2 regions of the Dactylosporangium sp. NPDC000521 genome follow, and region 2 is predicted to be linked to the other one. Evidence: riboswitches for the same ligand, from Rfam matches in the RefSeq annotation. Region 2 holds a riboswitch; the other holds the start of a gene.
The links. A riboswitch is a leader RNA that binds a small molecule or an ion and turns the genes downstream of it on or off. The one in region 2 is predicted to bind S-adenosylhomocysteine.

Region 1 (15,087 bases), on a different contig from region 2:
CTGCGCCGCGACCACGGCTGAGCCTCAGGTTTCGCGCCAGGGGTAGACGGGCTCGCCGAAGGGCTCCAGGGAGCAGTCCCAGGCGTTCCAGCCCTGCTGCGTGATCTTGCCGTCAGCGTACGCGTAGGCCCAGGTGGAGCCGTCCTCGCCGGTGCAGCTGACCGTGCCGGCGCGGACGAACGGCGCCAGCTCCACGTAGAACGCGGTCGCCTGCTGCGACCACTTCGCGTCGCCATCCTCGTCCCGCGCGAACTCGATCCAGTCCCCGTCCCGCACGACCTGCGCCGCGCCCACCCAGGCGAGGTCGGCGATCGTGTGCGCGTCCGGGAAGATCACCTCGTTGAACCAGCCGTCCCGCTCGCCCAGGGCGGCCCTGACGGCGGTGGCGGCGGCGACGTCGTCCGCGGCCGGCAGCAGCAGCCTGCCCGTGGGCCGCACGGAGTACCCCATCCGCTGGTTCTACCACTCACTGCCGCGCGTTCGCGAGATCGGCCTCGGCGACCGCCGCATCGATGCGCGCGTTGGTGAGGGCGGACGCGGCGTACCCGCCGGCGGCGAGGGTCAGCAGCGCCGCCACGAGGATCGGGGTCCGCAGGTCGCCGGCGTCGGCCAGCACGCCACCGGCGAGCGCACCCAGCGGCATGACACCCCAGGCGACGACCCGGTAGACGCCGATCGTGCGGCCGAGCAGCGCGTCGGGGGTCAGGCGCTGCCGCAGGGACCCGTAGACGACGTTCCACACCAGGATCGCCCACCCGGTCAGCGCCCACGCGACCGCCGCCACGAACAGGTTCCGGGTCGCGGCGGCGAGGAGCATCCCGACGCCGGTGACGGTCGCCGCGAGGACCATCGCCCGCCCGCGGCCGGTGCGTCTCGCGACCGGGGCGGCGGTCTGGCTGCCGAGGAGCCCGCCGACGGAGGCGGTCAGCAGGAACGCGCCGAACGCGGCCTCGGGCACATCAAGAGTCTCCCGGGTCCACAGCGCGACGAGTGCGGTGGCCATCGCGTTGGCGAACCCGAGCACGATCACCACGGAGAGCATCGCCCGGTGCACCCGGTGGCCGCGCACGAACCGGAGCGCCTCGCCGATCGCCCGCCCCATCGGCGCGGTCCCGTTTCCTTGGGCGACGCGGTACGTGCCGGGCAGCGCGAGCATGAGCGCGGCGGCGATCGCGTAGCAGGCGACGTTGACGCCGAACGCTCCGCTCGCGGTGACGGCGAACACGGCGCTGGCCAGCGGCGGGGCGATGAAGTTCTGGACGAGCATGTCCGCGCCCTGCAGCCTGCCGTTGGCGGCCTCCAGGCGCTCCCGGTCGCCGACGACGGCCGGCACCATCGAGTGGATCGACGTGTCGTACACCGTCTCGCCCGCGCCGAGGACGACGACCACGCCGTACAGCAGCCACAACGACACCACGTCCGTGGCGACCGCCGCCAGCAGCGCCACCAGCACCGCGGTGCGCACGATCCCGACGAGCAGCGCCAGCCGCCGCCGGTCATACCGGTCGACGAGGACGCCGGCGGGCAGCCCGAGCAGCAGCCACGGCACGAACCCGAGGGCCGTCAGCGCCGAGAACGCCACCGGGTCGCTGGTCAGCCGCGCGGCGAGCAGCAGGATCGCGACCCGGTAGACGCCGTCGCCGAGGTTGCCCGCGGCGGCCGCCGCCCACAACCGGTGGAATCGACTCAGCTCCATGCTCTCCGCCACGCCGCCAGCTTAGAGCTCCGCGGCGTCCCGCACGGCGTCGGCGACGGCACGGAAGTCCTTCTTCAGGATGGCCCCGTGGTTGCTGGGGACCTTCGCGCTGATGCGGATGTTCGGGTTCCGCTCGGTCACCGCACCGAGACCGGCGCGGATGCGCTCCTGCTCGTCGCCGCGGCTGCCGAGGGACGTCCCGGACGCGACCACGTACCGGGTCGGGACCGTGATGCGGTCCAGCACCGGGCCGAGCTCGCTGACGCGGGAGATCCTGCCGATCTCGATGTTGCTGTCGGCCTGCTGGTCCGCCGTCATCCTCGGGGCGAGTCCGGTCGGGCGCAGCAGCGGCAGGAACCAGCCCATCCGCCGGAACATCTTGCGGATCCGCACCTCCATGGCCTCGTCCAGCCAGTCGTACGGCTGTGCGCCGTCGACCAGGACCGCGCCGATCGTCCGGGCCGGGTTGCGGCTGGCCCAGTGCGCCGCGACGTACGCCCCGTAGGACCAGCCGACCAGCACCGCCCGGTCGACGTCCCGGGCCGCGAGGACGGCGTCGACGTCGCGGACGGCGGCCTCGAACGAGTAGTCCTGCGAGCGTCTCGACCTGCCGCGGGCCCGCTCGTCATACGTGATGTGCCGCCACTGCGGGCCTTCCCCGAGCTCGGCGATGACCCGCCGCCAGTAGCCCTGCGTGGCGAACTGGCCGTTGAGGTACACCAGCGGGATCCCGGTGCCGCCGGTGTCGGTGGCGGCGAGGGCGGTGTCGTCGACCGGGATCATGCCGGTCCAGGTCGCGTCGGTCTTGGTGCTGTTCATGGCGTCTCCCTTGGTGTCTACGGGGGGTTCAGAGGCTGCGGGCGTCGATGTCGCCGTGGGCGGTGGTGGCGTGGATGGTCAGCTCGGGGCTGCCGGCGTTCCTGAGCGCGTTGTGGACCCGGCCGTGCCCTGTGCCGGCGTCCAGCGAGGCGTCGACACCGGCGGCGGCACGGACGGTCACGTCGCCCATCTGGGTGCGCAGGACGACCGCGCCGCGCACGGCCTCGGCGACGTGGATGTCGCCCTTCATGGTGCTGATCTCGCCCGGTCCGGTGAGCCGCCCGACCGTGACGTCGCCGTCGTGGGCGGACAGGCGCGCGCTCGCCGCCTCGTCGATCTTCACCGTGCGGTACAGGCCTTCGGCGGCGACGTCGCCGAGCCGGCCGACGCCCCGGAACTCGGCGGCGGCGGCCTTCACCTCGACGTGCGAGCCGGCGGGGACCCGCACGGTCACCTCGACCGACCCGGCCGCGCTGCCGGCGGGAGCCGTGACCCGCAGGACACCGTCGCCGAACTCGACCTGGGTCTGCTCGGCCGACTGCACGTCGCGCCGCTTGCCCGCGTCGGCGGGAAGCACCTCGACGGTGGTGTCGCCCCGGTCGGCGGCGATGACCTGGATCCGGCCGGCGGGGACCTCCAGCGCGGCGGTGACGGCGGCGGGGCTGTCGAACTGCTGCATTGCGTTCTCCTCGCGTCCTCATTCTTTCCAACGTCAGAAACGCTACTTTGCGTTCGCATTTCGGGCAACGATGTCGTTGCACCGAGCTGACGTTACAGCAGCTCACTGCCGTGAATTCGTTGCAATGGGGTCGCGATTAACGCAATGAACGGCCCTCGCTTCGTTGCATTGGGCTGCCGGCGAACGCTACGCTTGCAGTACCGGGGAAGGGAGACGGCGGTGCCGGGAGGCAGGCTCAGCCAGCAGGAGCGGCAGCTGATCGCTACGGGGCTCGCCGACGGCCTCGCGTATGCCGAGATCGCCCGGCGGCTCGACCGCCCCACGTCGACCATCACGCGTGAGGTGATGCGCAACGGCGGCCCCACCGCGTACCGTGCCGACCTCGCCCACCGCGCCACCGAGCGCCGTGCCCACCGCCGCCGGACCGCGCCGCCCGCCAGGCCGCGGACCGTCGTCCGGGACAACGGACGCGACGACGCCGCGGTCCGCGAGTACGAGGAGACGTTCACCACCCTGCTGATGCAGCAGGGCCTGCCGAAGATGGTGGCCCGGGTGCTGACCTGCCTCTTCACCGCCGACGCCGGCAGCCTCACCGCCGCGCAGCTCGTCCAGCACCTGCAGATCAGCCCGGCGTCGGTGTCCAAGGCCATCGCGTTCCTCGAGCAGCAGGGCCTCATCCGCCGCGAACGCGACGACCGCCGCCGCGAGCGGTACTTCGTCGACGACGACGTCTGGTACCAGTCGACGATCGCCAGCGCCCACGGCATCGCCCAGGTGGCCACGACCGCCCGCCACGGCGTCGCCGTCCTCGGCCCGGGCACCCCCGCCGCCGTCCGCCTCGAGAACATCGCCCGCTTCAGCGACTTCATCAGCGAGAGCATCCTCCGCGCCGCCGAACAGGTCCGCGAGATCCTCCACACGAAGCCGGCCACGCCGCTCGGGTAGCGGCCGGCATCCGGAGTAGGGTCTCGGAGTGAACGTGGTGCACGGGGTCATCACCGGTGGTGGCCGGCTCGCCTACTGGGCCGAGACCACCCCAGGCCCGGCCTCAGGCCTGCGCCGCCGCCCCAGACGGGCGGTCCCCCATCCGTTCGCGGTCCTCCCCCCGCTCCCCGGCGACGTCGCCACCGCCGACCTGGCCCTGCCGACGACCGGTGCCCGCCCGCTGCCCTCCCCCACCCTCACCCCGCCGGCCGCCACCGACCGCGACCCCGACACCACCGGCACGATGCTGTGGACCGTCCCGATCGTCTACGCCCCACCCGGCACCGACCTCGAAGCGGCCCTCACCACCGGCACGGCCGTCGTGGCGGGCCCGTCGATCGGCGCGCTGACGGACCTGGTCACACTCGCCGCCGATCTGGTGCACCGCGGACGCGTCCTCCCCGACCTCCTCGACCACCCGATCGAGGCCCGCTGGCGCCCCGTCCTGTGGGCCGACGACGCCATCGCGTTCGAGTCCCTGTGCCGCTCGATGCCGGGCGTCGCCTGCGCCGCCCGCGACTGGACCCCCGAGGAAGCCGTCCGCGCCGCGCTCGACCACCAGGTCGACGCGCTGGTCCGCGCAGCCCTCGCCGGCCGCCCCATCATCACCGACGCGGCGGTCCGCCAGGACAGCACCGTCCGCGCCTGGCTCGCCGCCCTGACCTCACCCGACCCCACTCTCCGCGAACGCCCGGCCCCGGACGCCGGCGCCGCCACCCGTGAGCCGCCCTCGCACCCAGCGCCGCAGCTCGCCGATCGCCCGCACAGCAACGACTCCGAACACCGGCAGCCCGCCAACCACCCGAGCAACGTCGACAACCCCGGCAAGGCGCGTAACGACGGCAGCCTCCGCGGGAACGGCAACAACGCCCGCAGCGGCAACAACGCCAATGAGGCGAGCGACGGCGGCGGCCTCCACGAGGCCGGCAGCAGCAACGACGGCGGCAACGGCACCAACACCAGCGAGGCGAGTCACGGCGGCGGCCTCCGCAAGGCCGGCAGCAGCAACGACGGCGGCAACGGCACCAACACCAGCGAGGCGAGTCACGGCGGCGGCGGCCTCCGCGAGGCCGGCAAAGGCAACGACGCCGGCAACGGCGACAGCGTTGCCGAGCCGGCAGATGGCAACGGGCCTGACGAACGCCCGGACGACGAGCGCAACCCTGCGAACAGCCACAGCCGGCCGGTCGATGGGCGCACCTCACCCGGCAGCGACAGCGCAATCAGCAGCAGCGAGCTGCGTAACGGTGCCAGGCCGACCGGCAGCAGCGGACCGAACACCGACAGCGCACCGACCAACGGCAACGGCCCGAGCAGATACAGCACGCCGAGCACCGGCGACAAACCCAACAGCGACAACGCACCCAGCACCAACAGCAACGCGTCGAGCACTGCGAACACACCCAACAGCGGCAGCGCGCTGAACAACGGCAACGGGTCGAGCAGCGCATTGAACAACAGCAACGCACCGAGAACCGGCAGCGCTCCAAGCACCGGGAACACACCGAACAGCGACAACGCACCGAGCAACAACACCAACGCGCCGAGCGCCCGGGACACACCGAGCGGCGGCAGCGCGCTGAGCGGCGGCAGCGTGGCGGTCGGGTCGGGTGGCGTGGTGGGGCGGGCCGTGCGGGAGAGCACCGACGTGCGGCGAGTGCGGGACGAGATCCGGCGGTGGGCGGAGAGCGGCCGGCCGGCGGCGGTGCGGTTGTGCTTCCGGTTGACCTTCGTCGAGGAGTTCGACGAGGGCGAGGACGACGCCGGGGCGGCCGGCGAGGCCGGGGTGCGGGTCGACGGCGAGCGGGACGTGTCCGGGTGGCTGGTGGAGTTCATGCTGCAGCCGGTCGCGGAGCCCGGACTGCTCGTGCCGGCCAAGGACGTCTGGCGCAGCGGGTCGTCGCCGCTCTTCCGGTGGGTCGACTACCCGCAGGACGTGCTGCTGGCGGACCTCGGCAGGGCGAGCCGCCTCTGGCCCGAGCTCGACGAGGCGCTGCACCACGCGCGCCCCGAGCAGCTGCGGCTGGACACGATCGGCGCCTACTGCTTCCTGCGGCACGCGGGGATGCTGCACGACGCGGGCTTCGGGGTGATCCTGCCGGCGCAGTGGCAGCGGCGGCAGGACCTGGGGCTGACGCTGACGACGCACACGGCGCAGCCCGCGGCCCCGGTGCTGCGCGACACGACGGCGAACCGGGCCGCGATCGTGCGCTTCCGGTGGGGCCTCGCGATCGGTGACGAGTTCCTCAGCGAGGCGGACCTGCGGGCCCTCGCGCGGGCGAAGGTGCCGCTGGTGCGGCTGCGCGGCCGCTGGGTGCACCTCGACCGGGAGAAGCTCCGCGCCGGCCTCGCCTTCCTCGCCCGGGGCGGGCACGGGCACATGTCGGCCGGCGAGGCGATGCGGCTCGTCAGGCTTGTCCCCGAGGGCGACCTGCCCCTGCCGGTCACCGGCGTCGACGGCACCGGATGGCTCGCGGACCTGCTGACGGGCCGGGCCGTGGAGCGCCTGGAGCTTCTGGAGCCGCCCGCGTCCCTCGCCACGACGCTGCGGCCCTACCAGCGCAAGGGCCTGTCGTGGCTGGCCTTCCTCGACGGGCTCGGCGTCGGGGCGCTGCTCGCCGACGACATGGGCCTCGGCAAGACCGTGCAGGTCCTGGCGCTGGAGGCGCTGCTGCGCGAGCGCGGCCCCCGCCCGCCGACGCTGATCGTGTGCCCGCTGTCGGTGCTCGGCAACTGGCGGCGCGAGATCGGACGCTTCACGCCCGGCCTGCGGGTCGCCGTCCACCACGGCACGGAACGGGCGATGGGCGAACACGACGACGCCGACCTGGTCCTCACCACCTACCAGGTCGCGACCCGGGACGTCGACCGGCTCGCGGCACGGGACTGGGACCGGATCGTGCTCGACGAGGCGCAGCAGGTGAAGAACAGCACCGGCGCCGCGGCGCGGGCGGTGCGGCGGATCCCGGCGCGGCACCGGGTCGCGCTGACCGGCACGCCGGTGGAGAACCGGCTGACGGAGCTGTGGTCGATCGCGGACTTCCTCAACCCCGGCATCCTCGGGCCGGCGAGCATCTTCCGCGCCCGCTACTCGGTACCGGTCGAGCGCTACGCCGACGCCGACGCGGCCGCCCGCCTGCGCCGGGTCACCCGGCCCTTCCTGCTGCGCCGGGTGAAGACCGACCGGGCGGTCATCGCGGACCTGCCGGACAAGTTCGAACGCCGCCAGTGGTGCAACCTGACCCTCGAACAGGCGACGCTCTACAAGGCGGTCGTCAACGAGCTCTTCGTGAAGCTGCGCGAGGGGCGGTCCGGTGAGCGGCGCAAGGGGCTGGTGCTGTCGGCGATGACGAAGCTCAAGCAGGTGTGCAACCATCCGGCGCACCTGATGGGCGACGGCACGCCACTGGCGGGACGGTCGGGGAAGCTGGCGCGCCTCGAGGAGATCCTCGCCACGGCGCTCGACGCCGGGGACCGGGCGCTGGTCTTCACGCAGTTCGCCAAGTTCGGCCACCTGCTGGCGCCCTACCTGGCGGGGCGGCTCGGGACCGGTGTGGAGTTCCTGCACGGGGGCACCGCGAAGGGCGCCCGCGACGCGATGGTGGAGCGTTTCCAGACCGGGAAAGGGCCGGGGGTGCTGCTGCTGTCGCTGAAGGCGGGCGGGACCGGGCTCAACCTGACCGCCGCCAACCACGTCGTGCACGTCGACAGGTGGTGGAACCCGGCGACCGAGCAGCAGGCCACGGACCGCGCCTTCCGCATCGGGCAGCGCCGCGACGTGCAGGTGCACACCTTCGTCTGCGTCGGCACCATCGAGGAGCGGGTCGACACCATCATGGCGGAGAAGCGGACCCTCGCCGGGGTCGCCGTCGGCAGCGGCGAGGGCTGGCTCACGGGCCTGTCGACCGACGACCTCCTGGACCTGATGACCCTGCGCACCACTGACCTGCATGAGGCGACGGATGCCTGAGACCAGCTGGTCCCACCAGTTCATCGCCATGCTGGAATCCTTGCGCATGGGTACGACATTTTCCGTCGGCCGCCGCTACGCCCGCGCCGGCAACGTCCGGTCGCTCACCATCTCCAGCAGCATCGTGACGGCGCTGGTGCTCGACGAGGACGGCGAGACGTACCGCGGCCGCATCGCCACGAAGGCGTTCTCCGCGGCCGACTGGGCGCGCATCGAACGGGCCCTGTCCAAGGAGGCGCGGTACGCCGCGCAGTTGCTCGCCGGCCACCTGCCGGACGACCTGGACCAGCTGCTGCAGGGCTACGGGCTGTCGCTGTTCCCGCAGAGCCTCACCGAGCTCGTCATGGACTGCGACTGCCCCGGCTGGCAGAAGCCGTGCCGGCACCTGACCGCCGCCTGCTACGTCCTCGCCGAGGAGTTCGACAGCGACCCGTTCACCATCCTCGCGTGGCGCGGCAAGGGCCGTGACGAGCTCCTCGAGGAGCTGCGCAGCCACCGCGTCTCGGACGTGGGACACGTCGCGCCCGGCACCGACGAACCCCGGCGCCAAGCAGGGTTCTGGACCGCCGGGCCCAGGGTCACCGCACGGCATGAACCCCTGCCCGGCGCGATCGCGAAACCCGACGCCCTCCTCGACCAGCTCGACCAGCTGAGGCTCACCGTCGGCCGGTTCGAGGTGACCGACCTGCTCCGTGACGTCTACCGCACACTCGGTTGCGGGGAAAACGACGAAGGCGGTACCGTCGGATCCAATCGCGGCCGAGCACAAGGCAACGCCGCGGTCACGGCCGAGAGGCGCTGCGACGGGCCCTGAAGGGCTCGCCACGCTCGGCTGGTGACTACCCTTGACCCAAGGGCGCCTCCTGTCACCGGGAGGTGACCTTAGGCTATGCACAAGTACCTGCAGACGCGCAACGGGATCGAGTTCGCCGTTGCCGACCTCTCCCTCGCGGCCGCCGGCCGGACCCAGATCCGCCTCGCCGAGCACGAGATGCCGGGCCTGATGGCGACGCGTCGCGAGTTCGCCGACGCGCAGCCGTTGCGGGGCGCGCGGATCGCCGGCTCGCTGCACATGACCGTGCAGACCGCGGTGCTCATCGAGACCCTCGTCGCGCTCGGCGCCGAGGTCCGCTGGGTCTCCTGCAACATCTTCTCCACGCAGGACGAGGCTGCCGCCGCGGTCGTCGTCGGCCCGGACGGCACGCCGGAGGAGCCCAAAGGCACGCCGGTGTTCGCGTGGAAGGGCGAGACGCTCGCCGAGTACTGGTGGTGCACCGACCAGCTGTTCGACTTCGGTGACGGCCTCGGCCCGAACATGATCGTCGACGACGGCGGCGACGCCACGCTGCTGGTGCACAAGGGCGTCGAGTTCGAGGCCGCGGGCCAGGTGCCGCAGCCGACGTCCGCCGACTCGGAGGAGTACGCGCTGGTCCTCGGTACCCTCGCCGACAGCCTCGCGAAGGACGGCCGCCGCTTCACGAAGCTGGCCGCCGGCATCCGCGGCGTCACCGAGGAGACCACCAACGGCGTCAAGCGGCTCTACAAGCTCGCCGAGAGCGGTGAGCTGCTGTTCCCCGCGATCAACGTCAACGACTCGGTCACCAAGTCGAAGTTCGACAACACGTACGGCATCCGCCACTCGCTGCTCGACGGCATCAACCGCGCCACGGACGTGATGCTCGCCGGGAAGCTCGCCGTCGTCTGCGGCTACGGGGACGTGGGCAAGGGCGCCGCCGAGGCGCTGCGCGGCATGGGCGCCCGGGTCGTCGTCACCGAGATCGACCCGATCTGCGCGCTGCAGGCCGCCATGCACGGGCTGCCCGTGGTCCGCCTCGAGGACGTCGTCACGACCGCGGACCTGTTCATCACCACCACCGGCAACAAGGACATCATCATGGCCGCCGATCTGGCCGCCATGAAGCACAACGCGATCGTCGGCAACGTCGGGCACTTCGACAACGAGATCGACATGGCGGGACTGCAGAAGGTCCCGGGCATCGTGAAGAACGAGATCAAGCCGCAGGTGCACGAGTGGACGTTCCCCGACGGCCACGCGGTCATCGTGCTGTCCGAGGGCCGGCTGCTCAACCTGGGCAACGCCACCGGTCACCCGAGCTTCGTCATGTCCAACAGCTTCACCAACCAGACGATCGCGCAGATCGAGCTGTTCACGAAGCCGGACGCGTACGAGCGCCAGGTGTACCGCCTGCCGAAGCACCTCGACGAGAAGGTCGCCGCGCTGCACCTCGAGGCGCTCGGCGTCCGGCTGACCGAGCTGACCAAGGAGCAGGCGGAGTACATCGGGGTCGACGTGGCCGGCCCGTACAAGCCGGAGCACTACCGCTACTGACGGTCAGTCGTCGCACTCCTCGCAGTAACGCTTGAAGCCCTTCAGATCCATGCGCAGCCGGGCGTGCAACGTCGCGTCCGGCTGCGCGCCGTGCGTGCGCACCAGGCGTTCGTCCAGCTGTGCGACCGCCACCACGTTGGTGGTGCCGTCGTCGAGCGGCTCCAGCCAGAACGCCTCGACGAGCTGCTCGCTGTCCCACCGCACGTACCGTCCCGGCTCGGATTCCCCGAGGACCGCGTCGATCTCGACCCGGCGGCCACCGATGTCGAGCGTCAGCTGCGCGGCGTCGTCGCCGGCCTGGTTCACGGCGAGGACCCCGGACATGAACCGCGGGTGTTCGCTGAGCCGCACGAGGTGTTCGTAGACAGACATCGCCGGCATACCCACCCGCATCTGTTCCTGGGTGACGATCATCTGACCCACCCCCTTCGAGTCAACGGTACGCCGGCATCGTGCGATGAGCCGGTTCCGGCGGTGAACACACGCACCACGGGTCGGCGGTTCGGGTCGGGGGTGCGGGCGATTCGACCGTTGTCATCGGTCGCGGGATTTCCGTAGATTCAGCACCGACGATGTCGATGGTGACGGAGGCGGCGTGCGCGACCTTTTCCGGCGGTTTCCGCGACCCGGATCGCGGCTCGTGTCCGATCCGATCATGCCACCCGCGGCGAAGGCCGGCTTCCCGGCGCTCGCCGAGGACTTCGAGGCGCTGCGCCCGGTCGAGGAGCGGTTCGAGCGCTACGACCTCGAGGCGCTGCGCGGCCAGCACAGCTACCGGCTGCAGGGCATCGTCGTGCTGCTCGGGTCCGCGCTGCTGACCGGGCTCGGCGGGCTGCAGGCGGTCCTGTCCGACCAGCGCTGGCCGTCGGCGGTTCTGGCCGTGCTGGCCGTCGCGCTGGCGGGTGTGTCGCAGTTCGTCGTGGACGATCACGCGCTCGCCGACTACCGGCTCGCGCGGGTCAAGGCGGAGCGCCTGCGGGCGCTGTACTTCACCTATCTCGCCCGCGTCGCGCCATACACGGACGACAATCGCGTGCGCCTGCTCGGCCGCGCGGTCGACGCGATCGACGAGGGCGAGGAGCTGACGTGACCGACCGCGAGTCGCAGTTCCGCGACCTGTACGAGCGGCACCGCGTACAGGAGCAGCAACGGTTTCTGGAGCAGCGCCGCGACGAGTTCCGCAACGCCTACAAACAGGGCGTCCGGCTCCGCAACGGGCTGCTGGTGCTGTCGGGTGTGGTCGGCGCGACCGCGCAGGTGTTCAGCGGGCCGGGCTCGGCGACCGCCCGCGGCGTGTGCGGCCTGGTCGCGGCGCTGATCGCCGCGCTCGCCGGTGCGGTCGCCGGGTACAGCTCCCTGATGGGGTTCGCCAGCCTGCGACGGTCCTATGAGGACGCGCTGAAGGGGGTACGCTCGGCCGGTCACTCCTGGCGGGACGCGCCGGACGACCCGGCCGCGGTGCTGCGGGTCGAGGAGGTCCTGCGGACCGAGAACGGACACTGGGGGCAGCTGGTGCTGAGGCAGGCCGACGGCACGACGACGCCCGGCGTCGAGCGATGATGCCCGTCGTCCTGGCCAGCGGCCACCTCGTCGACGCGCCCGGCCGGCCGGCGCCGCGGTTTCCGCAGCGGGTCGTCGGCGAGGTCGCCAGGCTGGTGGCGGAGACCTTCGACGAGTGGCGCGTCGGCCCCGGGTCGGTGCTCGTGTGCGGCGGCGCCCGCGGTGCCGACCTGATCGCCGCAGAGGCCGCGATCGCCCGCGGCGCGGCCGTGACGCTCTGCCTGGCGATGCCGGTGGCCGAGTTCGAGCCGGCGTCGGTGGCGCTGCCCGGCACCGACTGGGGCGCCCGCTTCCAGCGCGTGCTGCGCGGCAGCGAGGTGCGGGTGCTGCACAGTACCGGCGACGCCGACGTCTTCAGCCAGACGAACCAGTGGATGGTCGAGCTCGTCAAGGGCCTCGACGACCGGCCGCGGGCGCTGCTGGTCTGGGACGGCCGCAACGGCGACGGACCTGGCGGCACCGCGGACATGGTGGCCCGTCTCGGCTACGACGTCACCGACCCGCACGTCCGGGTCATCGACCCCACCGTGCTGTAGGCGCCATAGGATCACGGCATGCGACTCGGCGTGCTGCTGCTCCCGACCGACCCGTGGCCGCGATCGGTCGCCCGGGCCCGCCACCTCGAGGCGCTGGGCTACGCGCATCTGTGGACCTATGACCACCTGTCGTGGCGCCGGTACCGCGACGAGCCGTGGCACGCGGCGATCCCCTGGCTGACCGGGCTCGCCGGGGTGACGAGCCGGGTGCGGCTGGGCACGATGGTCACGTCGCCGACGTTCCGGCATCCGGTGATGCTGGCGAAGGAGGCGATGACGCTCGACCACGTCAGCGACGGCCGGCTCACCCTCGGCGTCGGCGCGGGCGGCACCGGCTTCGACGCCACCGTCCTCGGCGACCCGGTGCTCAGCCCCCGGCAGCGGGCGGACCGGCTCATCGAGTTCGTGGACGTGCTCGACGGGTTGCTGCGTTCGCCGGCGTACTCGCACCGGGGCGGGCACTACACCGTCGACGACGCCCGGATGGTGCCCGGCTGCGTCCAGCGGCCCCGGCTGCCCCTCGCCGTCGCGGCGGCCGGCCCGCGTACGCTCGCCCTCACCGCCCGGCACGGCGACGCGTGGATCACCTTCGGCGAACCCGACGCCGCCGACCAGTCCCCTGCCGCGATCGAGGCCGCGGTACGCCGTCAGGCCGCGATCCTCGACGAGCGCTGCGCCGCCCTCGGCCGCGACCCCGCGACGCTGGACCGGATCTACCTCGTCGGCAACACCGCCGAGCGGCCCCTGGCGAGCATCGCGGCGTTCGAGGACTTCGTCGGCCGGTACGAGGCGCTCGGCTTCACCGACGTGGTGTTCCACGACCCGCGCCCCGGCGATCCGGTGTGGACGGAGGACCCGGAGATCGCCGACGCGATCGCCGAGCGGCTCATCAAGCGGTGACGGCCCCGTCCGCTCCACCCGGCGCCGCTGCGGTGACGGCCGGCCCGGCGCTCTAGATCGCGCGCGCCGCGATGGCGGCGTGCGGGCGGTGGGTGCCGTCCGCGGGGCGCCGCCACCGCTCCACCTCGGTGAAGCCGGCCTTGCCGAGCCGGTCGGAGAACTCGTCGACCGGCCAGCGGTACGCCGTCACCACCTTGTGCTCGAACGGCTCGACCGCGTCGCCGTCGAAGAACCCGACCACCAGCGCCCCGCCCGGCACCATCACCCGCCGTAGCTCGCCGAGCACCCCGTCGACGTCCTGCGGCGGCCGGTGGATCAGCGAGTACCAGGCCAGGATCCCCGCCACAGACCCGTCCGCGAACGGCAGGCTGTCCATCGACCCGAGCAGGTACCTGCCGTCCGGGTGCGCCGCCTTCGCGTGCGCGACGAACTCGGGCACCAGGTCGATCCCGATCGCGTCGACGCCCAGCGAGCGCAGATGGTCGGTGTGCTGCCCCGGCCCGCACCCCACGTCGAGCACCGTGCCGGACCTCGTCAGATGCCGCCCGATGAACGCGAGGTCATCGACGTGCACCTGCTCCCGCGTCCCGAACAGCTCGATGTAGAGGCCCGCCACCGCCCCGTACGCCACCCGCACCCGTCCCAGATCCACCGCGCCACCCTAACGTCGGAAAAGCCCGCGGCGGCGGTGGCCATATCGGTGACGCGGTGCGGGTCCGCGGCACCACCGGTCGGATCGTCACCATCCGCTCACCGGCCGTCGAGTTCCGGTGGATGCTGACCCTCACGGTGACGCTGCCGGACAGCCGGACGCTGACCGTGCAGAGCCCAGTCAAGGATGACTCGCCCGCGACCCGCGAGGCATTGGTCCGAGCAGTCGACGGCCTCACCATCGACTCCGCACCGGACGTGTCGTGGGTGAAGTGACCGGGTCAGCCCCTGGGCTCGAACGAGGCGCTCACACCGAGAGCCAGGAGGACCCGGCAGAGCACCGCGTAGCCGGACCCGTCGCGGTGGTCGGTGTACGTGCGGGCCTTCCCCGCGACGGGGTGCACCTTCACCCGACCCGGCCGCAGCTCGACACGGTCGATCGCCGCCCACGGTGTGGCCGTGGCGTCCTTCGGGCCGGCGATCCCGTCGCGGGTCACCCGGACGCCGCCGCGGGTGAGGACGGCGCCGCCGCGCACGGCGCCGGCCTGTCGTGTCACGACCGGGGTCACGGCCCGGTCGACGATCAGGGCGGCGATCGTGGGGAACCGGGGGATGGCGGCGCCGACCTCGGCCGGCACCAGCGCGGCGATCATGCCGCCGATGGGGGCGTACGGGTCGAGCGCGTTGCTGTACTTCGCGGTGATCGGCACGGTCCTGCCGTCGGCGGTGGTCAGCTGGAACCCGTCGTCGGCCCAGGTGCTCTCCGACTCCCCGCCGTCGCGGCTCCAGGCGTCGACCGCGTCGGTGACCTCGTCCCAGCGGACCGGCCGCGGCTGCCCGTCGGGGTCGACCTCAGCGAAGCCGCCTCCGTAGGCGTAGAGCCACCGGGTGAACCGGCGGCGCCGCGTGATCAGGGTGCACACCACGACATACGGGCCGACG
Region 2 (15,087 bases):
TGCACCGGGCACGGCGCCGGGCGCCTCACGGCGGACGACGAGCTCACCGGCGCGCGCGGCGAGGTGGTGATCGTGGACAATCCCGGACTGGACGAGTTCTTCATCGAGGTCGACAGCGAAGACCCCGATCTGACCTATTTCGTGCCGCAAGGTGACCATGTCGTGCTCGGCGGCACCGCATATCCCGGACGGGCCGACACCGAGCCGGATCCGCGGGCGGCGCGGGAGATCGTGCGTCGCTGCGCGAAGGTGGAGCCGCGGCTCGCCGGCGCCGTGATCCGCGAGGTGCGGGTCGGCGTCCGGCCTTTCCGCAGGCAGGTACGATTGGAGCATGTCAATCTTGGGCGCTGCCACGTCGTGCACAATTACGGGCACGGTGGCGGAGGCGTGAGTCTTTCGTGGGGTTGCGCCCTGGAAACGGTAGAGTTGGTGACGGCGCTGGAGTCGTCAGCACGGTGACCGACGTCTATGTGTCTTCCAGCTTCGTCGACCTGAAGGCGCATCGCCAGGCGGTGCTCACGGTCCTGCGCGGCCTGCGACTCGTGCCGCACGCGATGGAGGACTACGTCGCCGCCGACGAGACCTCCCTCGACTACTGCCTCCGCGACGTCGAGAAGTGTCAGATCTTCATCGGCATCTACGCCTGGCGGTACGGCGCGGAGGTGCCCTCGCACAACGCGTCGATCACCGAGCTGGAGTACCGCCACGCGGTCACGCTCGGCATCCCGCGGCTGATCTTCCTGCTGGATCCGGCGCACCCCTGGCCGCCGACCGTCATGGACGAGGGCCGCCCCCGCGAGCGGATCAACGCGCTGCGCGCCGAGCTGGCCGGCCCGGACGGCCGGCTGTGCAGCATGTTCACCACCCCCGACGACCTCGCCGCGAAGGTCGGCACCGCGGTCACCAACGAGCTGGCCCAGCTGCGGGCCGGCACGGCCAGGAGCGACGCGCCGGACCACATCGCGCAGTACCGGGCCAGGGTCCGCGACCAGCGGCGCCGGCTCGACCTGAGCGCCCTCGCGCTGCCCGACCACCCCGACGACATCGAGGTCACCGTCGCCGACGTGTTCGTGGAGCAGTTCGTCCGGGAGGATCCACCGCCACCGGTGGAGCTGCCGCGCGACTGGCTGCGCCGGATGCAGACCGAAGGGCAGATCAACCCCGGCGAGCTGCCCGAGCACATCGACGCCAGCGAGGCCGACCACCTCCGCGAGCTCTACCTCGCCAAGCCGTGGCAGCGGCTGTTCGACGTCCTGTCCGACAGCGAGCACCGCAAGGTCGTGCTCCTCGGCGACCCCGGGTCCGGCAAGTCGACCGTGACCAACTACCTGATGCTCGTGCTCAGCCGCGCCCGGCGCGACGAGCGGCTGTCCGCGCTCACCGACGTGCTGCCGTTCGTCGTCGAGCTGCGCTCGTACAGCGCGATGCTGGTCAGCGGCGAGTGCGAGAGCTTCGTGGACTACCTCGCGCACCAGGCCGCCCGCGACGGGCTCGGGCTGCCCGAGGCGGTGCTGCGGCAGTACCTCGCCGACAACGGCCGGGCGCTGTTCATCTTCGACGGGCTCGACGAGATCTTCGACCGCAACCAGCGCACCGCCGTGACCGCACGGATCGCCGCCTTCGTCAACGAGTTCCCCTCGGTGCGGGTCCTCGTCACGTCGCGCATCATCGGCTACGTCCGCAAGGCGCTGACCGACGCGGGCTTCGCCCACTTCACCCTGCAGGACCTCGGCGACGAGCAGATCCAGGAGTTCCTCGGCCGCTGGTACCGCCACACGATGTCCGACGACGAGAGCGCCGGCGTCCGGCGCCTGCGGCTGCTGGAGACGCTGCGGCTCACCTCGGCGATCCGGGAGCTGGCCGGCAACCCGCTGCTGCTGACCATCCTGGCGATCATCAGCCGGCACAAGGCGCTGCCCCGCGAGCGGTGGAACCTCTACAACCACGCCGCCGGCGTGCTCGTCGACCGGTGGGACGTCAACCGGCAGCTCGGCCAGGGCGACACGGCCGCGACTCCGGGCACCGCGCCCGGCAACCGGGTCGACGTCAACGCCGACGAGAAGAAGGCGATGCTGCGCCGCCTGGCGTGGGAGATGCAGTTCGACAGCACCACCGCCGTCAACTACATCCACGGCGACGCGCTGCGGGCCGTCTTCGTGCGGCACCTCGTCGAGCGGTTCGGCCTCGACCGGGCGGACGCCAGCGCCGCCGCCGACCGCATCATCGACCGCCTCCACGTGCGCAACTTCATCCTCAGCCGCTCCGGCCCCGACCTGTACGGCTTCGCGCACCGAACGTTCCTCGACTTCTTCTGCGCCGCGGAGATCCGCCACCGGTTCAAGACCGGGCTGCTCACGTTCGACGACGTCGCGGACCTGTTCCGCCGGCACTGGCCGGACACGTCCTGGCACGAGGTGCTCAGGCTGGTCGCGAGCGTGCTGCCCGAGGCCGGCGTCGAGCGGATCGTCGACATGCTCGTCAACGACGCCGGCACGCAGTGGCCGCCGCAGGAGTTCCCCAACCCGCCCTGGAACATCGCACTGGCCGTGCAGTGCCTGGCCGAGCTGCGCAACCGCGCCGCGGTCGAGCAGGCGGCGCTCGACCGGGTCATCCTGCTGCTGGAGCACTGCGTGTCGATCAACGACCGCGACACCGCCCAGCTCATCGAGGACGCGATCCTGCCCGCCGCGCGCACCATCGGCCCCGACTGGCCCGGCCGGCTGAGCTTCTTCACCTGGTACCGCAACCGCGGCTCCCACCTGCTGTGCAGCCCCGTCACCGAGTACGCGGCCCGGATCGCGGCGATCCTCGCCGAGCCCGAGGACGACGTCGAGCGGCTGTTCACCGAGGAGCTCGACCCGGTCCGCGACAGCCGCGCGTCGCACGCGGCCGTCGCCGGCCTCGCCGAGCTCGCCCGCCGCTGCCGGCTGCCGGAGCGGGTCAACGCGTCCTACCCCGAGGCCGGGCGGGTCCGCGGGATGCTGATCGACCGGGCCCGCTCCGGGCCGTACGGCCAGGTGCGCGTCGCCGCGGTCCAGGCGCTCGGGGAGCACTTCGGCGACGACCCCGCCGCGGTCGCCGCGCTCAACCAGCTGGCCCGCAACGACCGCTCCGGCGGGATCCGCACGGCCGCGATCCGCGCGCTGCGCCCCGCCTGCGCCACCGACCCGGAGACCCTGCGGACCGTCATGGCGTGCGCCGGCGACGACCACGTCCCGGCCCGGCAGGCGGCCGTGGAGCTCGTCGGCTGGCGCTGCGGCACCAGCGACGACCTGGTCGCCACGCTGCGGCGGCGGCTGCGGGTCGACACCGACCCGCAGGTCGTCAAGCTGGCCGCGCAGGCGCTCGTCGAGCACCACCACGCGGGCGACCTGGTGCGGGACGACGTCGTGCAGCGGCTGGTGGCCGGCGCCGGGCCCGCGGTCCGGCGGGCCGCGGTCGAGGTCCTCGCCGAGTGCGCGGGCACGCGCGAGATCCTGCTCGGCTACGTCCGCACCGACCCGGACGCCGGCGTCTTCCGCGCCGCCGCCGAAGCGCTCTCCGACGACCTCCTCGCCACGGACCGCGGCGCCGGCGATCCGGAGGCGGCCGCTCAGGTCCGCGACGCGACGCTGGCGCGGCTGCGCGCCCGCGACAACCCCGACCCCGCGGTGCGCCTCGCCGCCGCGGAGATCCTCGGCGCCCGGTTCATCGGCGAGGAGGTCGTCGCCGGGGCGCTCCGCGACGAGATGAGCGACACGGTCCCCGCCGTCCGGGTCGCCGCCGCGCACGCCCTCGCCGGGATCGCCTCGACCGACGGCAAGGTCGCCATCGCCATGCAGCGCAAGCTCAACGACCCGGAGGCGGAGGTCCGCCGGATCGCGGTCGGCGTCCTGCTGCACCGCATCGCCCTCGACGCGGACCTGCGCACCAAACTGACCGAGCGGGCCCGGTTCGACCCGGATGCCGGTGTACGGCTGGCGATCGTCACCGCCCTCGGCCGGCGCTGGTCGCTCGGGCCGCAGGCCCGCAGGCTGATCGTCGAGCGGGTCGCCGACGACCACAGCGAGCTGGTCCGCCGGGCGGCGGCGGAGATCCTCGCCGCGCACCTCGACGACCCGGACGCCCGCGACGCGCTCGGCGACCGGATCCGCGCCGACCTCGACAGCGACGTGGTGCGGATCGCGGCCGAGGCGATGAGCGCCTATCCGGGCGCCGGCCAGCGGGTCGCCCGGATCCTCGTGAAGCGCACCGGCGACCGCAACGCCAACGCGAAGCTGCGCCGCACGGCGGTGGAGCTGCTCGGCGCCCGGTTCGGCGACCGCGACGACACGCGGGCCGCGCTGCTGGAGCGGATCGCGACCGACTCCGACGCCGACGTGATCGAGGCCGCCGCCGAGAGCCTGCTGCGCCTCGCCGGCGGCGGCCCCGCGCTCGAGGCGCAGGTCCGGGACCGGCTGCTGGTCCGGCTCGACGACGCCGCACCGGTCAACGGCGGCGCCGCGCGGGTCCTCGGGCGGCTCCTCGGCGCCGAACCGGACCTGCCCGCACAGCTCATCGCGCTGTCCGCGGCCCACCCCGCCGACACCGAGCTGTGCCGGGTGGTCGGCGCCGTCCTGGCCGAGCTGCCCGAGATGAGCCCGCAGATCCGCGCCTGGTTCGTCGAGCACCTGGACGACCCCGACTGGACCGTCAAAGAGCGGTCCGTCCGTGCTCTCGGCTACCGTTTCGGCGCGCAGGCGGAGACCCGGGCGCTGCTCGACCGGCACGCCCGGCATCACCCCGACGGAGCGTTTCGCGAGGTCATCGGGCAGGTCCTGACCGGCCTGCCGGGGATCTCACCTCACGACCTCCCACCGATTCCGCTCCGCCGTACGGATGAGCGGCAGTAGCGTTGGCGATGATTGCTTGAGCGCGTGTGACACGCTATACCTGCTAGGTGTCCCCGCGGCTCGCCGTTCGCCATCCGGAGGTTTTCGAACAATGAACGGCGCTGTCCTCGAGTGGGTCCGCAACGGCCAGACCGACTGGCGGGCCTTCGACGCGGTGGAGTACCGCAACCAGCACTACAAGTTCGTCCGCATCGACGACCGCGAGATCATGGGCATCACCCGCGACTTCTTCGCGCGGGCCGGGGTCAGCGGCGGCCGGGCGCTCGATCTCGGCACCGGCACCAACCTGTACCCGGCGTTCTCGATGATGCCGTTCAGCCGGTCGCTCACCCTGCGGGAGTACTCCCCGGCCAACCTCGCGTGGCTCACCGAGCAGCAGCGCACCGGCCTCGACCACGGCTGGGACGCCTTCTGGGACGTGTTCCTGGAGTCTCCGGCGTACCGGCGGACCGACCCGCGCGCGAAGTTCGCCGCCGCGAAGGTCCAGCCCGGCAGCGTCTTCACCCTGCCGCGCCACCGCTTCGACCTCGGCACAATGTTCTTCGTCGCCTGCTCGATCTCCTCCGACCCCGCCGAGTTCGAGCTCGCGATCCAGCGCTTCATCGGCGCGCTGCGGCCCGACGCCCCGTTCGTCGCCGCGTTCATGAAGCGCTCGTCCGGCTACCAGGTCGCCGATCACCGGTTCCCCGCCGTGCCGGTCGACGAGGACGACGTCGCCCGGTGCCTGTCGCCGCTGACGGCCTCCCTGCGCGTCATCCCCGTCGAGTCGGACATGCCGCACGCCGACGGGATGATCGTCGCCACCGGCCGCACCAGGCCCACCAGGCGTCGCGACTGAACCATCCGTCGCCAGGCCGGCGCGGTGCGGCGGCTCATCGCCCCGCGGGGGCGCCGGCGGTGACGGGCACGGCTGCCGCGCCGGCGGCCGGGCGGGTGGGGCCGATGCGGAGGGCGACCAGGAGCGCGGCGGCCAGGTAGGTGCCCGTGGCGATGAGCATGGCGGTGGAGAAGGCGCCGACGGTGCCCAGGACCGCGACGCCGAGGGCGCTGCCCACCTGGCGCATGGTGTTGAGCAGGCCGCTGGCCACGCCCGCGTGGCCGTCGGGCGCGGCCTGCAGGGTCAGGGACGTGGCGGCGGTCATGGCGGTGTCGATGCCGAAGCCGACGACGAAGAGCGCGGCGAGCACCACCGGCAGCGGGCCGGCGGCGCACACCGCCAGGGCGGCGAACCCGGCCGCGCCGGTGAGGAGGCCGGCCAGCATCGTCGCGCGGGGACCGTAGCGGTGCCCGGCCCAGCCGCCGAACGGGGAGCCGACCACGGCGCCGGCCGCCTGCACGGCCAGGGCGACACCCGTGAGCAGCGGCGACAGGTGGCGGTGCTGCTGCAGGTACAGGGTGACCAGGAAGAACTGTCCGTAGAAGGCGAAGTTCAGGGCGAACCCCGTGATCACCGTGGCACGCAGCGCGCGGTGGCGCAGCAGGTCGGGCCGGAGCATCGGGGCCGGGTGCCGGCGCTGGAGCAGCACGAACAGGCCCAGCACGAGCACGCCGGCGGCGACCAGCGGCGGGTCGGCGGCGATGCAGCCGGCGACCAGCAGCGCGAGGCCGCAGGTCGACGTGACCAGGCCGGGGACGTCGACCCGCGAGCCGGCCTGGCGCGGCGGGTCGACCAGGCTGCGGCTGATGCAGAGCACGAGCACGGCGAAGGGCACGTTGAGCAGGAACAGCGCGGGCCAGCCGGCGACGGCGAGCAGCGCGCCGCCGAGCAGGGGGCCGGCCGCGGCCGCGACGCCGGCGAGGCCGCCCCACAGGCCGATGACACGGGCCTGCCGCGCCGGCTCGGGATAGGTGGACCGGATGAGCGCGAGGGAGCTGGGCATGAGGACGGCCGCGCCGACGCCCTGGACCACCCGGCCGGCGATCAGCCAGGCACCGCCGGTGGTGCAGGCGCACATGACGGAGCCGAGCGCGAAGATCGCCATGCCGCCGTGGTACGAGCGGCGCGCCCCGAACCGGTCGGCGAACGACCCGCCGGCGAGGACGAGCGCGGCGAAGACGACCGTGTAGGCGTCGACGACCCACTGCAGGGTCGCGGTGCCGCCGCCGATGGAGGGCAGCGCGACGGTCACGATCGTGCTGTCGAGCATGACCAGGAAGAACCCGAGGCAGACCGCGAGCGCCCGCATCAGACGGTCAGCGCGTCGGCGCAGGCGGAGACGAGGCAGCTGAGGCTGTCCACGACCGGCGTGACGCGGGACAGGTCGTCGCGCAGGACGGTCAGGTCGGTGCAGCCGAGCAGCACCCCGTCGGTGCCGGCGACGTGGCCGGCCGCGAGCGCCGCGTGCACGGCCGCGGCGTCGACCGCCCCGCCCACGCACCGCGTGACGAGCGACACCACCTGCGCCTGGTCGGCGGGGCGCAGGATCTCGATGCCGCGCAGGCGGGCCGCCGCGTAGGCCTCGTGGTCGACGCTGGTGCCGGTGGCGAGCAGCACGAGCCGGCGCAGCCCGCGGGCGGCGGCCGCGTCGATGGTCTCGTTGACCATGTCGACGAGCTTCAGGTGCCGCCCGGCGAGCAGCGGGCGCAGCTGGCGGTGGAAGGTGTTGCAGGGCATCGCCACGAGGTCGCAGCCGGCCCGCTCGAGCGTGTCGAGAGCCGTGGTGAGCAGCGCGTCGATCTCCGCGGTCTCCGCCGCGGTGAGCGTGCCGGCCAGGACCGCACCGACCAGCCGCCCCGACAGCGGCTGGCTGTGGATGAGCAGGTCGGGCGAGGCCCCGGTGCGGGCCTGCACCTCGGCGACGAGCAACCGGTAGAACTCGATCGTGGCGACCGGACCGACGCCACCGATGACACCAAGCACGAACCCCACCCCCGTGGCGGCAACCATACCCGCCGGTCGATGTCCGGTGGGGGCACGGCTGCCGCCACAGGGCCTGGGATCAGCGCAGGGTGATCTCCGGGTACAGCGGGAACCCGGCGAGCAGCTCGGACGCCTGGCCGGACACCTTGGCCGCGATCGACTCGTCGAGGGTGTACTTCGCCTTCGAGTCCGCCGCCGGACGGGTGCTGCTCAGCACGGTGGCGATGAGCTCGGCGATCGTGTCCATCTCGGCGACGCCGAGGCCGCGCGTGGTGAGCGCCGGGGTGCCGATGCGCACGCCGGAGGTGTACCAGGCGCCGTTGGGGTCCTGGGGGATCGCGTTGCGGTTGGTGACGATGCCGGCGTCCAGCAGCGCCGCCTCCGCCTGCCGGCCGGTGAGGCCCGTCGGCGCGCCACTCCCCTCGGCATCATCGCGCTGGGCCACGTCGATGAGCACCAGGTGGTTCTCGGTGCCGCCGGTGACGAGGCGGACGCCGCGGCGCTGCAGGCCCTCGGCGAGGGCGGCGGCGTTGTCGACGACCCGCTGCGCGTAGTCACGGAACGACTGGGTGCGGGCCTCTGCGAGCGCGACGGCCTTGGCGGCCATGACGTGCGGCAGCGGGCCGCCGAGGACCATCGGGCAGCCGCGGTCGACCTGGTCGGCGAGCTCCGCCTGGCACAGGACCATGCCGCCGCGCGGGCCGCGCAGCGTCTTGTGGGTCGTGGTGGTGACGATGTGGGCGTGCGGCACCGGGTCGAAGTCGCCGGTGAAGACCTTCCCGGCGACGAGCCCGGCGAAGTGCGCCATGTCGACCATGAGGGTGGCGCCGACCTCGTCCGCGATCTCGCGGAGGGTCGCGAAGTTCACCTTCCGGGGGTACGCCGAATAGCCACCGACGATGATCATCGGGCGGAACTCGCGGGCGGTCTCCCGCAGCGCGTCGTAGTCCAGCAGGCCCGTCTCCGGGTTGGTGCCGTAGCTGCGCTGGTGGAACATCTTGCCGGAGATGTTGGGCCGGAAGCCGTGGGTCAGGTGACCACCGGCGTCCAGGGACATGCCGAGCATCCGCTGGTCGCCGAAGTCGTGCCGCAGCTGCGCCCAGTCACTCTCGGTGAGGTCGTTGACCTGGCGGACGGACTTCTCGCGCAGGAACGGCGCCTCGACCTTCTGCGCCAGGACCGCCCAGAAGGCGACGAGGTTCGCGTCGATCCCAGAATGTGGTTGGACGTAGGCGTGTGACGCGCCGAACAGTTCGCGGGCGTGCTCGGCGGCGATCGACTCGACGGTGTCGACCTGCTGGCAGCCGGCGTAGAAGCGGCGGCCGACAGTGCCTTCGGCGTACTTGTCGCTGAGCCAGTTGCCCATCGCCAGCAGCGTCGCGGGCGATGCGTAGTTCTCACTGGCGATGAGCTTGAGCGACTCGCGCTGGGCGGTCAGCTCCCCGGCGATGGCGTCCGCGATCCGCGGCTCGACGGCCCGCACCACGTCGAGGGCGGCGTTGACCGCGATCGATTCCGAACTTTGCGCGCTCATGACGGGACTCCTGATCAGATCGGATCGTCAGCCACATCGGGACGGCCGACGGGGGCAGGTCCAAGCTCAATCCAAGCTCGACTGCGTGACGGCGAACCACGGTAACAGGCTAGAATCTGGGGTCGGGGCGAGAGGCGCTGCAACGGATCATCGACGATCCGCCACGCTCGACCTGGAATCACTGTCTGCAAGGGCGCCTTCCGTCTGACTAACGGAAGGTGGATCCAATGCCGGGTACCAGGTCGATCGCAGATCTGCGCAGGCTCCTCGACGAGCGGGTGGTCGTGCTCGACGGCGCATGGGGCACCATGCTGCAGGCCGCCGGTCTCACGCCCGCCGACTACCGCGCGGACCTGATCGCCCCGGATCACCCGAAGGACGTCACGGGCGACCCGGACCTGCTGATCCTGACCCGCCCCGACGTGATCCTCGACGTCCACCGGCAGTATCTGGCCGCCGGCGCAGACATCACCACCACCAACACCTTCACCGCCACCAGCATCGCCCAGGCCGACTACGGCCTGGAGTCGCTGGTCCGCGAGATGAACGTGCAGGGCGCCCGGCTGGCGCGCCAGGCGGCGGACGAGTTCTCCACGCCGGACCGGCCGCGGTTCGTCGCCGGGTCGGTCGGCCCGCTGAACGTCACGCTGTCGCTGTCGCCGAAGGTCGAGGACCCGTCCTACCGGGCAGTGACGTTCGACACGGTCCGCGCCACGTACGCGGAGCAGATCAGCGCGCTCGCCGAGGGCGGCGTGGACCTGCTGCTCATCGAGACCATCTTCGACACGCTCAACGTGAAGGCGGCCGTCGCCGCGGCCCGCGACGTCGCACCCCACCTGCCGCTGTGGATCTCGGTCACGATCGTCGACCTGAGCGGCCGGACGCTGTCCGGGCAGACCGTCGAGGCGTTCTGGCGCTCCGTCGAGCACGCCGACCCGCTCATCGTCGGCGTCAACTGCTCGCTCGGCGCGACGGAGATGCGCTCGCACGTCGCCGACCTGGCCCGCCTCGCCGGCACGTACGTCGCGGCGCACCCCAACGCGGGCCTGCCCAACGCGTTCGGCGGCTACGACCAGACCCCCGAGGAGACCGGGAGCCTGCTCGCCGGCTTCGTGTCCGACAAGCTCGTCAACGTCGTGGGCGGCTGCTGCGGCACGTCCCCCGCCCACATCGGCAAGATCGCTGAGGCGGTCCGGGGGATGGCGCCGCGGGAGGTCCCGAAGCTCGCCCCGGCGACCCGGTTCAGCGGCCTGGAGCCGTTCGAGATCGGTCCCGACACCGGCTTCGTCATGATCGGTGAGCGGACCAACGTCACCGGTTCGAAGCGCTTCCGCCGGCTCATCGAGTCCGACGACCACCAGGGCGCGGTCGACGTCGCCCTGGAGCAGGTCCGCGGCGGCGCCAACCTCCTCGACGTCAACATGGACGCCGACCTGCTCGACAGCGAGCAGGCGATGACCACGTTCCTGAACCTCATCGCCACCGAGCCCGAGGTCGCCCGCATCCCGATCATGATCGACAGCTCGCGCTGGAGCGTGCTCGAGGCCGGCCTGAAGTGCGTGCAGGGCAAGGGCGTCGTCAACTCGATCAGCCTCAAGGAGGGCGAGGAGCCGTTCCTGGAGCAGGCGCGGATCATCCGCTCCTACGGCGCCGGCGTGGTCGTGATGGCGTTCGACGAGCTCGGCCAGGCGGACACCACCGAGCGCAAGGTCGAGATCTGCGGCCGGGCCTACGACCTGCTGGTACAGAAGGCGGGCTTCGCGCCCGAGGACATCATCTTCGACCCGAACGTGCTCGCCGTCGCCACCGGCATCGCCGAGCACAACGGCTACGCGAAGGCCTTCATCGACGCGCTGCCGCTGATCAAGCAGCGCTGCCCCGGCGCCCGCACCAGCGGCGGCATCTCCAACCTGTCGTTCTCCTTCCGCGGCAACGACGTCGTGCGCGAGGCGATGCACTCGGCGTTCCTGCTGCACGCGGTGCGGGCCGGCCTCGACATGGGCATCGTCAACGCCGGCCAGCTCGCCGTCTACGCCGACATCCCCGCCGACCTCCTCGAGCTCGTCGAGGACGTCCTGTTCGACCGGCGCGAGGACGCCACCGACCGGCTCGTCACGTTCGCCGGCACGGTCAGCGGCCCCGGCACCTCCCGGGTCGTCGACCTGTCGTGGCGCGAGGCCCCGGTCAACGAGCGGCTGTCGCACGCGCTCGTGCACGGCATCGTCGACTTCATCGAGGAGGACACCGAGGAGGCGCGGCTCGTCGCCAAGCGCCCCCTGGAGGTCATCGAGGGCCCGCTGATGGACGGCATGAAGGTCGTCGGCGACCTCTTCGGCAGCGGCAAGATGTTCCTGCCGCAGGTGGTGAAGAGCGCCCGCGTGATGAAGCGCTCGGTCGCCTACCTCGAGCCGTTCATGGAGGCCGAGAAGGAGGCCGCCCGCGCGGCTGCGCTCGCCGAGGGCGGCGCTTCCGAGGGCGGCGCTGTGCGTTCCCAGGGCCGCAGCGGTCAGGGCAAGGTCGTCATGGCGACCGTCAAGGGCGACGTCCACGACATCGGCAAGAACATCGTCGGCGTCGTCCTCGGCTGCAACAACTACGAGGTCATCGACCTCGGCGTCATGGTCCCGGCGGCGAAGATCCTGGACACCGCGGTCGCGGAGGGCGCCGACGCGATCGGCCTGTCCGGCCTGATCACGCCGTCGCTGGACGAGATGGTCGCCGTCGCCGCCGAGATGCAGCGCCGCGGCCTGAAGCTGCCCCTGCTCATCGGCGGCGCCACCACGTCGCGGCAGCACACGGCGGTCCGGGTGGCTCCGGCGTACGACGGCAACACCGTCCACGTGCAGGACGCCTCGCGGGTAGTCGGGGTCGTTGCCGGCCTGCTGGACCCGGACCGGGTCGAGCGGCTCACCGCCGACAACCGCGAGGAGCAGGAGCGCCTGCGCCGCCAGCACGCCGAGCGCCGCCACACCGCGCTGCTCACCCTGGCGCAGGCCCGGGCCAACGCCTCGGACGTGTCGTTCGACGCCCTTCCCACGCCGGACTTCACGGGTGTACGGGTGGTCGAGCCGCCCCTGCAGGTGCTCCGCGAGATGATCGACTGGCAGTTCTTCTTCCTCGCGTGGGAGCTGAAGGGCAAGTACCCCGCGATCCTGGAGCAGCCGGTCGCCGCCGAGCTCTTCGCCGAGGGCAACACCCTGCTCGACGAGATCATCGCCAACGGCTCGCTGTCCGCCCGCGGCGCCTACGGCTTCTGGCCGGCGGCAGCCGTCGGCGACGACATCGTCCTGGACAACGGCGTCACCTTCCCGATGCTGCGCCAGCAGACGGAGAAGCCCGACGGCCGGGAGAACCGCTGCCTCGCCGACTACATCGCCCCGGCCACGGCCTCGGTCGCGTTCCCCGACCACCTGGGCGGCTTCGCCGTCGCCATCCACGGCGCCGAGGAGCTCGCCGCCCGCTACGAGGCAGACAACGACGACTACCGCGCCATCCTGGTGAAGGCCCTCGCCGACCGCCTCGCCGAGGCCTTCGCCGAGTGGATCCACCTGGAGGCCCGCCGCGCCTGGTTCGAGCCCGACGCCCAGCCCGTCCTGGAGGACCTGCACGCCGAGCGCTTCCGCGGCATCCGCCCCGCCCTCGGCTACCCGGCCAGCCCCGACCACTCCCTCAAGCAGGCCCTGTTCGACCTTCTCGAGGCGGGCAAGCTGGGCCTGGCCCTGACGGAGTCGTTCGCGATGACCCCGGCCGCCGCGGTCAGCGGCCTGATCTTCGCCCACCCCGACTCCCGCTACTTCACCGTCGGACGGGTCGGCCGCGACCAGATCGAGGACTACGCCACCCGCCGCGGCCTCCCGGTCGAAGAAGTCGAGCGCTGGCTGCGCCCCAACCTCGCCTACGAACCCTCCTGACCCACCCTCCGGCAGGGCCGCCCTCCCGGCGTCCCTGCCGGCACCGGTGGGGCCACCCTCTGCGCGGCGGGGGCGGGCGGCGGCGCGGGCACGCTCCACTGCTCCGCCGCCCTGACCCTCGCCGTTCCGGACAGCACGCTGCCGGGCACGTACGCCGCGGCGCTGACCCTGACGCTCGCCTGAACTACGCCGCCGTCAGGACCTCCTCGACCAGGTCGCGGGGGATGCCGTGGGTGTCGTGCAGGTAGTGGAAGTCGTCGTCGGTGAGGGGGCCGCGCAGCAGGAGCCGCTCGACCAGCGGGCGTCCGCGACGCAGGAGCGCCTGGAAGCGGCGCTCCTCGTACACCAGGACATCCTGGACATAGAGCGGATCCACCCGCAGGGAGAACTGCGCCACCGTCTCGCCGAGGGGTTCAACGGGCAGGTCGCCGAGGGTGCGGGTGGGGTCGTCGCGCCAGAGCTCGGTGAGCGTGCGGCGGATGAGGCGGCGCAGGACGTAGCCGCGGCCGGTGTTCGACGGGTGGACGCCGTCGCCGATGACCACGACGGAGGACCGGAGGTGGTCGCTGACGAGCCTGGACGAGGTCCACCGTCGCCAGGGCTCGAAGACGTCGGTGTCGAAGACCGACGACCGGCCCTGCAGGACCATGGACATGCGCTCCAGGCCCATGCCGGTGTCGACGCAGGGCTGCTCCAGCGGGCTCAGGCTGCCGTCGGGGTGGCGGCGGTGGCGCATCATCACGTGGTTCCACACCTCGACCCAGTTGTCGTCGGTGGATGGTGTACCGGTGGGCGGGTCGTCACCGGTCCAGACGAAGATCTCGGAGTCGGGGCCGCAGGGGCCGGTGGGGCCGTTCGACCACCAGTTGTCCTCGCCGAGGCGCTCCGCCGGCACGCCGAGCCGCTGCCAGGTGTCCAGGGAGCCGGGGTCTTCCTCGTACACCGTGACGTGCAGCCGCTCGACCGGCACCTGGAACCCGTCGCGGAGCAGCTCGAAACCCCAGCGCAGGCTCTGGTCGCCGCCGTAGTCGCCCATCGACCAGGAGCCCAGCATCTGGAACACCGTGAGATGGGTGTCGTCGCCGACCTCGTCGAGGTCCGTGGTGCGCAGGCATCGCTGCACCCCGGTGAGGCGGCGGCCGAGCGGATGCGGTCTCCCCTCGATGTACGGCGTGAGCGGGTGCATGCCCGCGCTCGTGAACAGGACCGGGTCGCCCTGCGGTGGGATGAGCGTCGCGTCGCCGAGGAACTCGTGGCCGCGCTCGCGGTAGAAGTCGAGGAACGTGCTGACGATCTGACGGGTGTCCATGGGTGTGGCCCTTCGGGGATGGACCGGAGGACGGGACCCGGCAGCGCACACAGAACAGCCGGCGAACCGTTTCCGGTCGCCGGCTGAACTGGAGGAAGATCAGGCAGCAGCGTCCGGCGAGCGGTGAGCTCGCGCGGCCGCGGCAACGAAACGCCTGATACGCATACGGCGAGTGTACCGCAGCGGCCGTTCCTCAAAAGCGCTCCTTGCAGCGCCTCTTGCAGCGCTCCTTGCAGCGCCTCTTGCGGCGCTCCTTGCAGCGCCTCTTGCAGCTCTCCTTGCGGCGCTCCTTGCAGCGCCTCTTGTTGGCCGGCATGCCGGCGGGGCTGAAGCAGTAGACGCGGAAGAACTGGCCGTTGGCGGAGGACTGCCAGCTGACGACCTTGCAGCGGGCGCCGGCGGCGGCGTTGACGGCGGTCGCCTGCACGTCGCCCGCCTGGGGCCCGGCGGTGCCGAGGCCGGGCAGCGCGACGGAGTACAGGCCGGCGCCGGCGTTGGTGACGGTGTTGGCGGCGCCGGTCGAGTTGTACTGGGTGATGGTCCCGCCGGCGCTGTTCGCGTCCGCGTAGCCGAAGCGGTCGGCCGCGAAGACGCCGGAGCTG

Region 1: it holds a riboswitch for S-adenosylhomocysteine, as region 2 does, so the genes downstream of both, ahcY (adenosylhomocysteinase) here and metH (methionine synthase) in region 2, are expected to answer to the same signal.

What each region holds. Positions count from the first base shown of each region.
Region 1 is NZ_JBIAYW010000001.1:663,519-678,605, reverse strand. Features, by position in the region: gene ACFY3L_RS03225 (hypothetical protein) at 1-21, shown strand, start outside; gene ACFY3L_RS03220 (hypothetical protein) at 25-450, opposite strand; gene ACFY3L_RS03215 (MFS transporter) at 467-1,708, opposite strand; gene ACFY3L_RS03210 (alpha/beta fold hydrolase) at 1,718-2,515, opposite strand; gene ACFY3L_RS03205 (DUF4097 family beta strand repeat-containing protein) at 2,544-3,194, opposite strand; gene ACFY3L_RS03200 (helix-turn-helix domain-containing protein) at 3,414-4,139, shown strand; gene ACFY3L_RS03195 (SNF2-related protein) at 4,168-8,148, shown strand; gene ACFY3L_RS03190 (hypothetical protein) at 8,195-8,962, shown strand; S-adenosyl-L-homocysteine riboswitch at 8,933-9,017, shown strand; gene ahcY (adenosylhomocysteinase) at 9,038-10,498, shown strand; gene ACFY3L_RS03180 (hypothetical protein) at 10,502-10,912, opposite strand; gene ACFY3L_RS03175 (DUF4231 domain-containing protein) at 11,139-11,588, shown strand; gene ACFY3L_RS03170 (SLATT domain-containing protein) at 11,585-12,058, shown strand; gene ACFY3L_RS03165 (hypothetical protein) at 12,055-12,594, shown strand; gene ACFY3L_RS03160 (LLM class flavin-dependent oxidoreductase) at 12,613-13,494, shown strand; gene ACFY3L_RS03155 (class I SAM-dependent methyltransferase) at 13,547-14,146, opposite strand; gene ACFY3L_RS03150 (hypothetical protein) at 14,203-14,421, shown strand; gene ACFY3L_RS03145 (hypothetical protein) at 14,427-15,087, opposite strand, start outside.
Region 2 is NZ_JBIAYW010000003.1:594,233-609,319, forward strand. Features, by position in the region: gene ACFY3L_RS12915 (FAD-dependent oxidoreductase) at 1-459, shown strand, start outside; gene ACFY3L_RS12920 (HEAT repeat domain-containing protein) at 456-4,871, shown strand; gene ACFY3L_RS12925 (SCO2525 family SAM-dependent methyltransferase) at 4,963-5,709, shown strand; gene ACFY3L_RS12930 (MFS transporter) at 5,744-7,057, opposite strand; gene ACFY3L_RS12935 (aspartate/glutamate racemase family protein) at 7,057-7,731, opposite strand; gene ACFY3L_RS12940 (glycine hydroxymethyltransferase) at 7,811-9,265, opposite strand; S-adenosyl-L-homocysteine riboswitch at 9,389-9,471, shown strand; gene metH (methionine synthase) at 9,493-13,176, shown strand; gene ACFY3L_RS12950 (alanine--tRNA ligase-related protein) at 13,361-14,485, opposite strand; gene ACFY3L_RS12955 (hypothetical protein) at 14,679-15,087, opposite strand, start outside.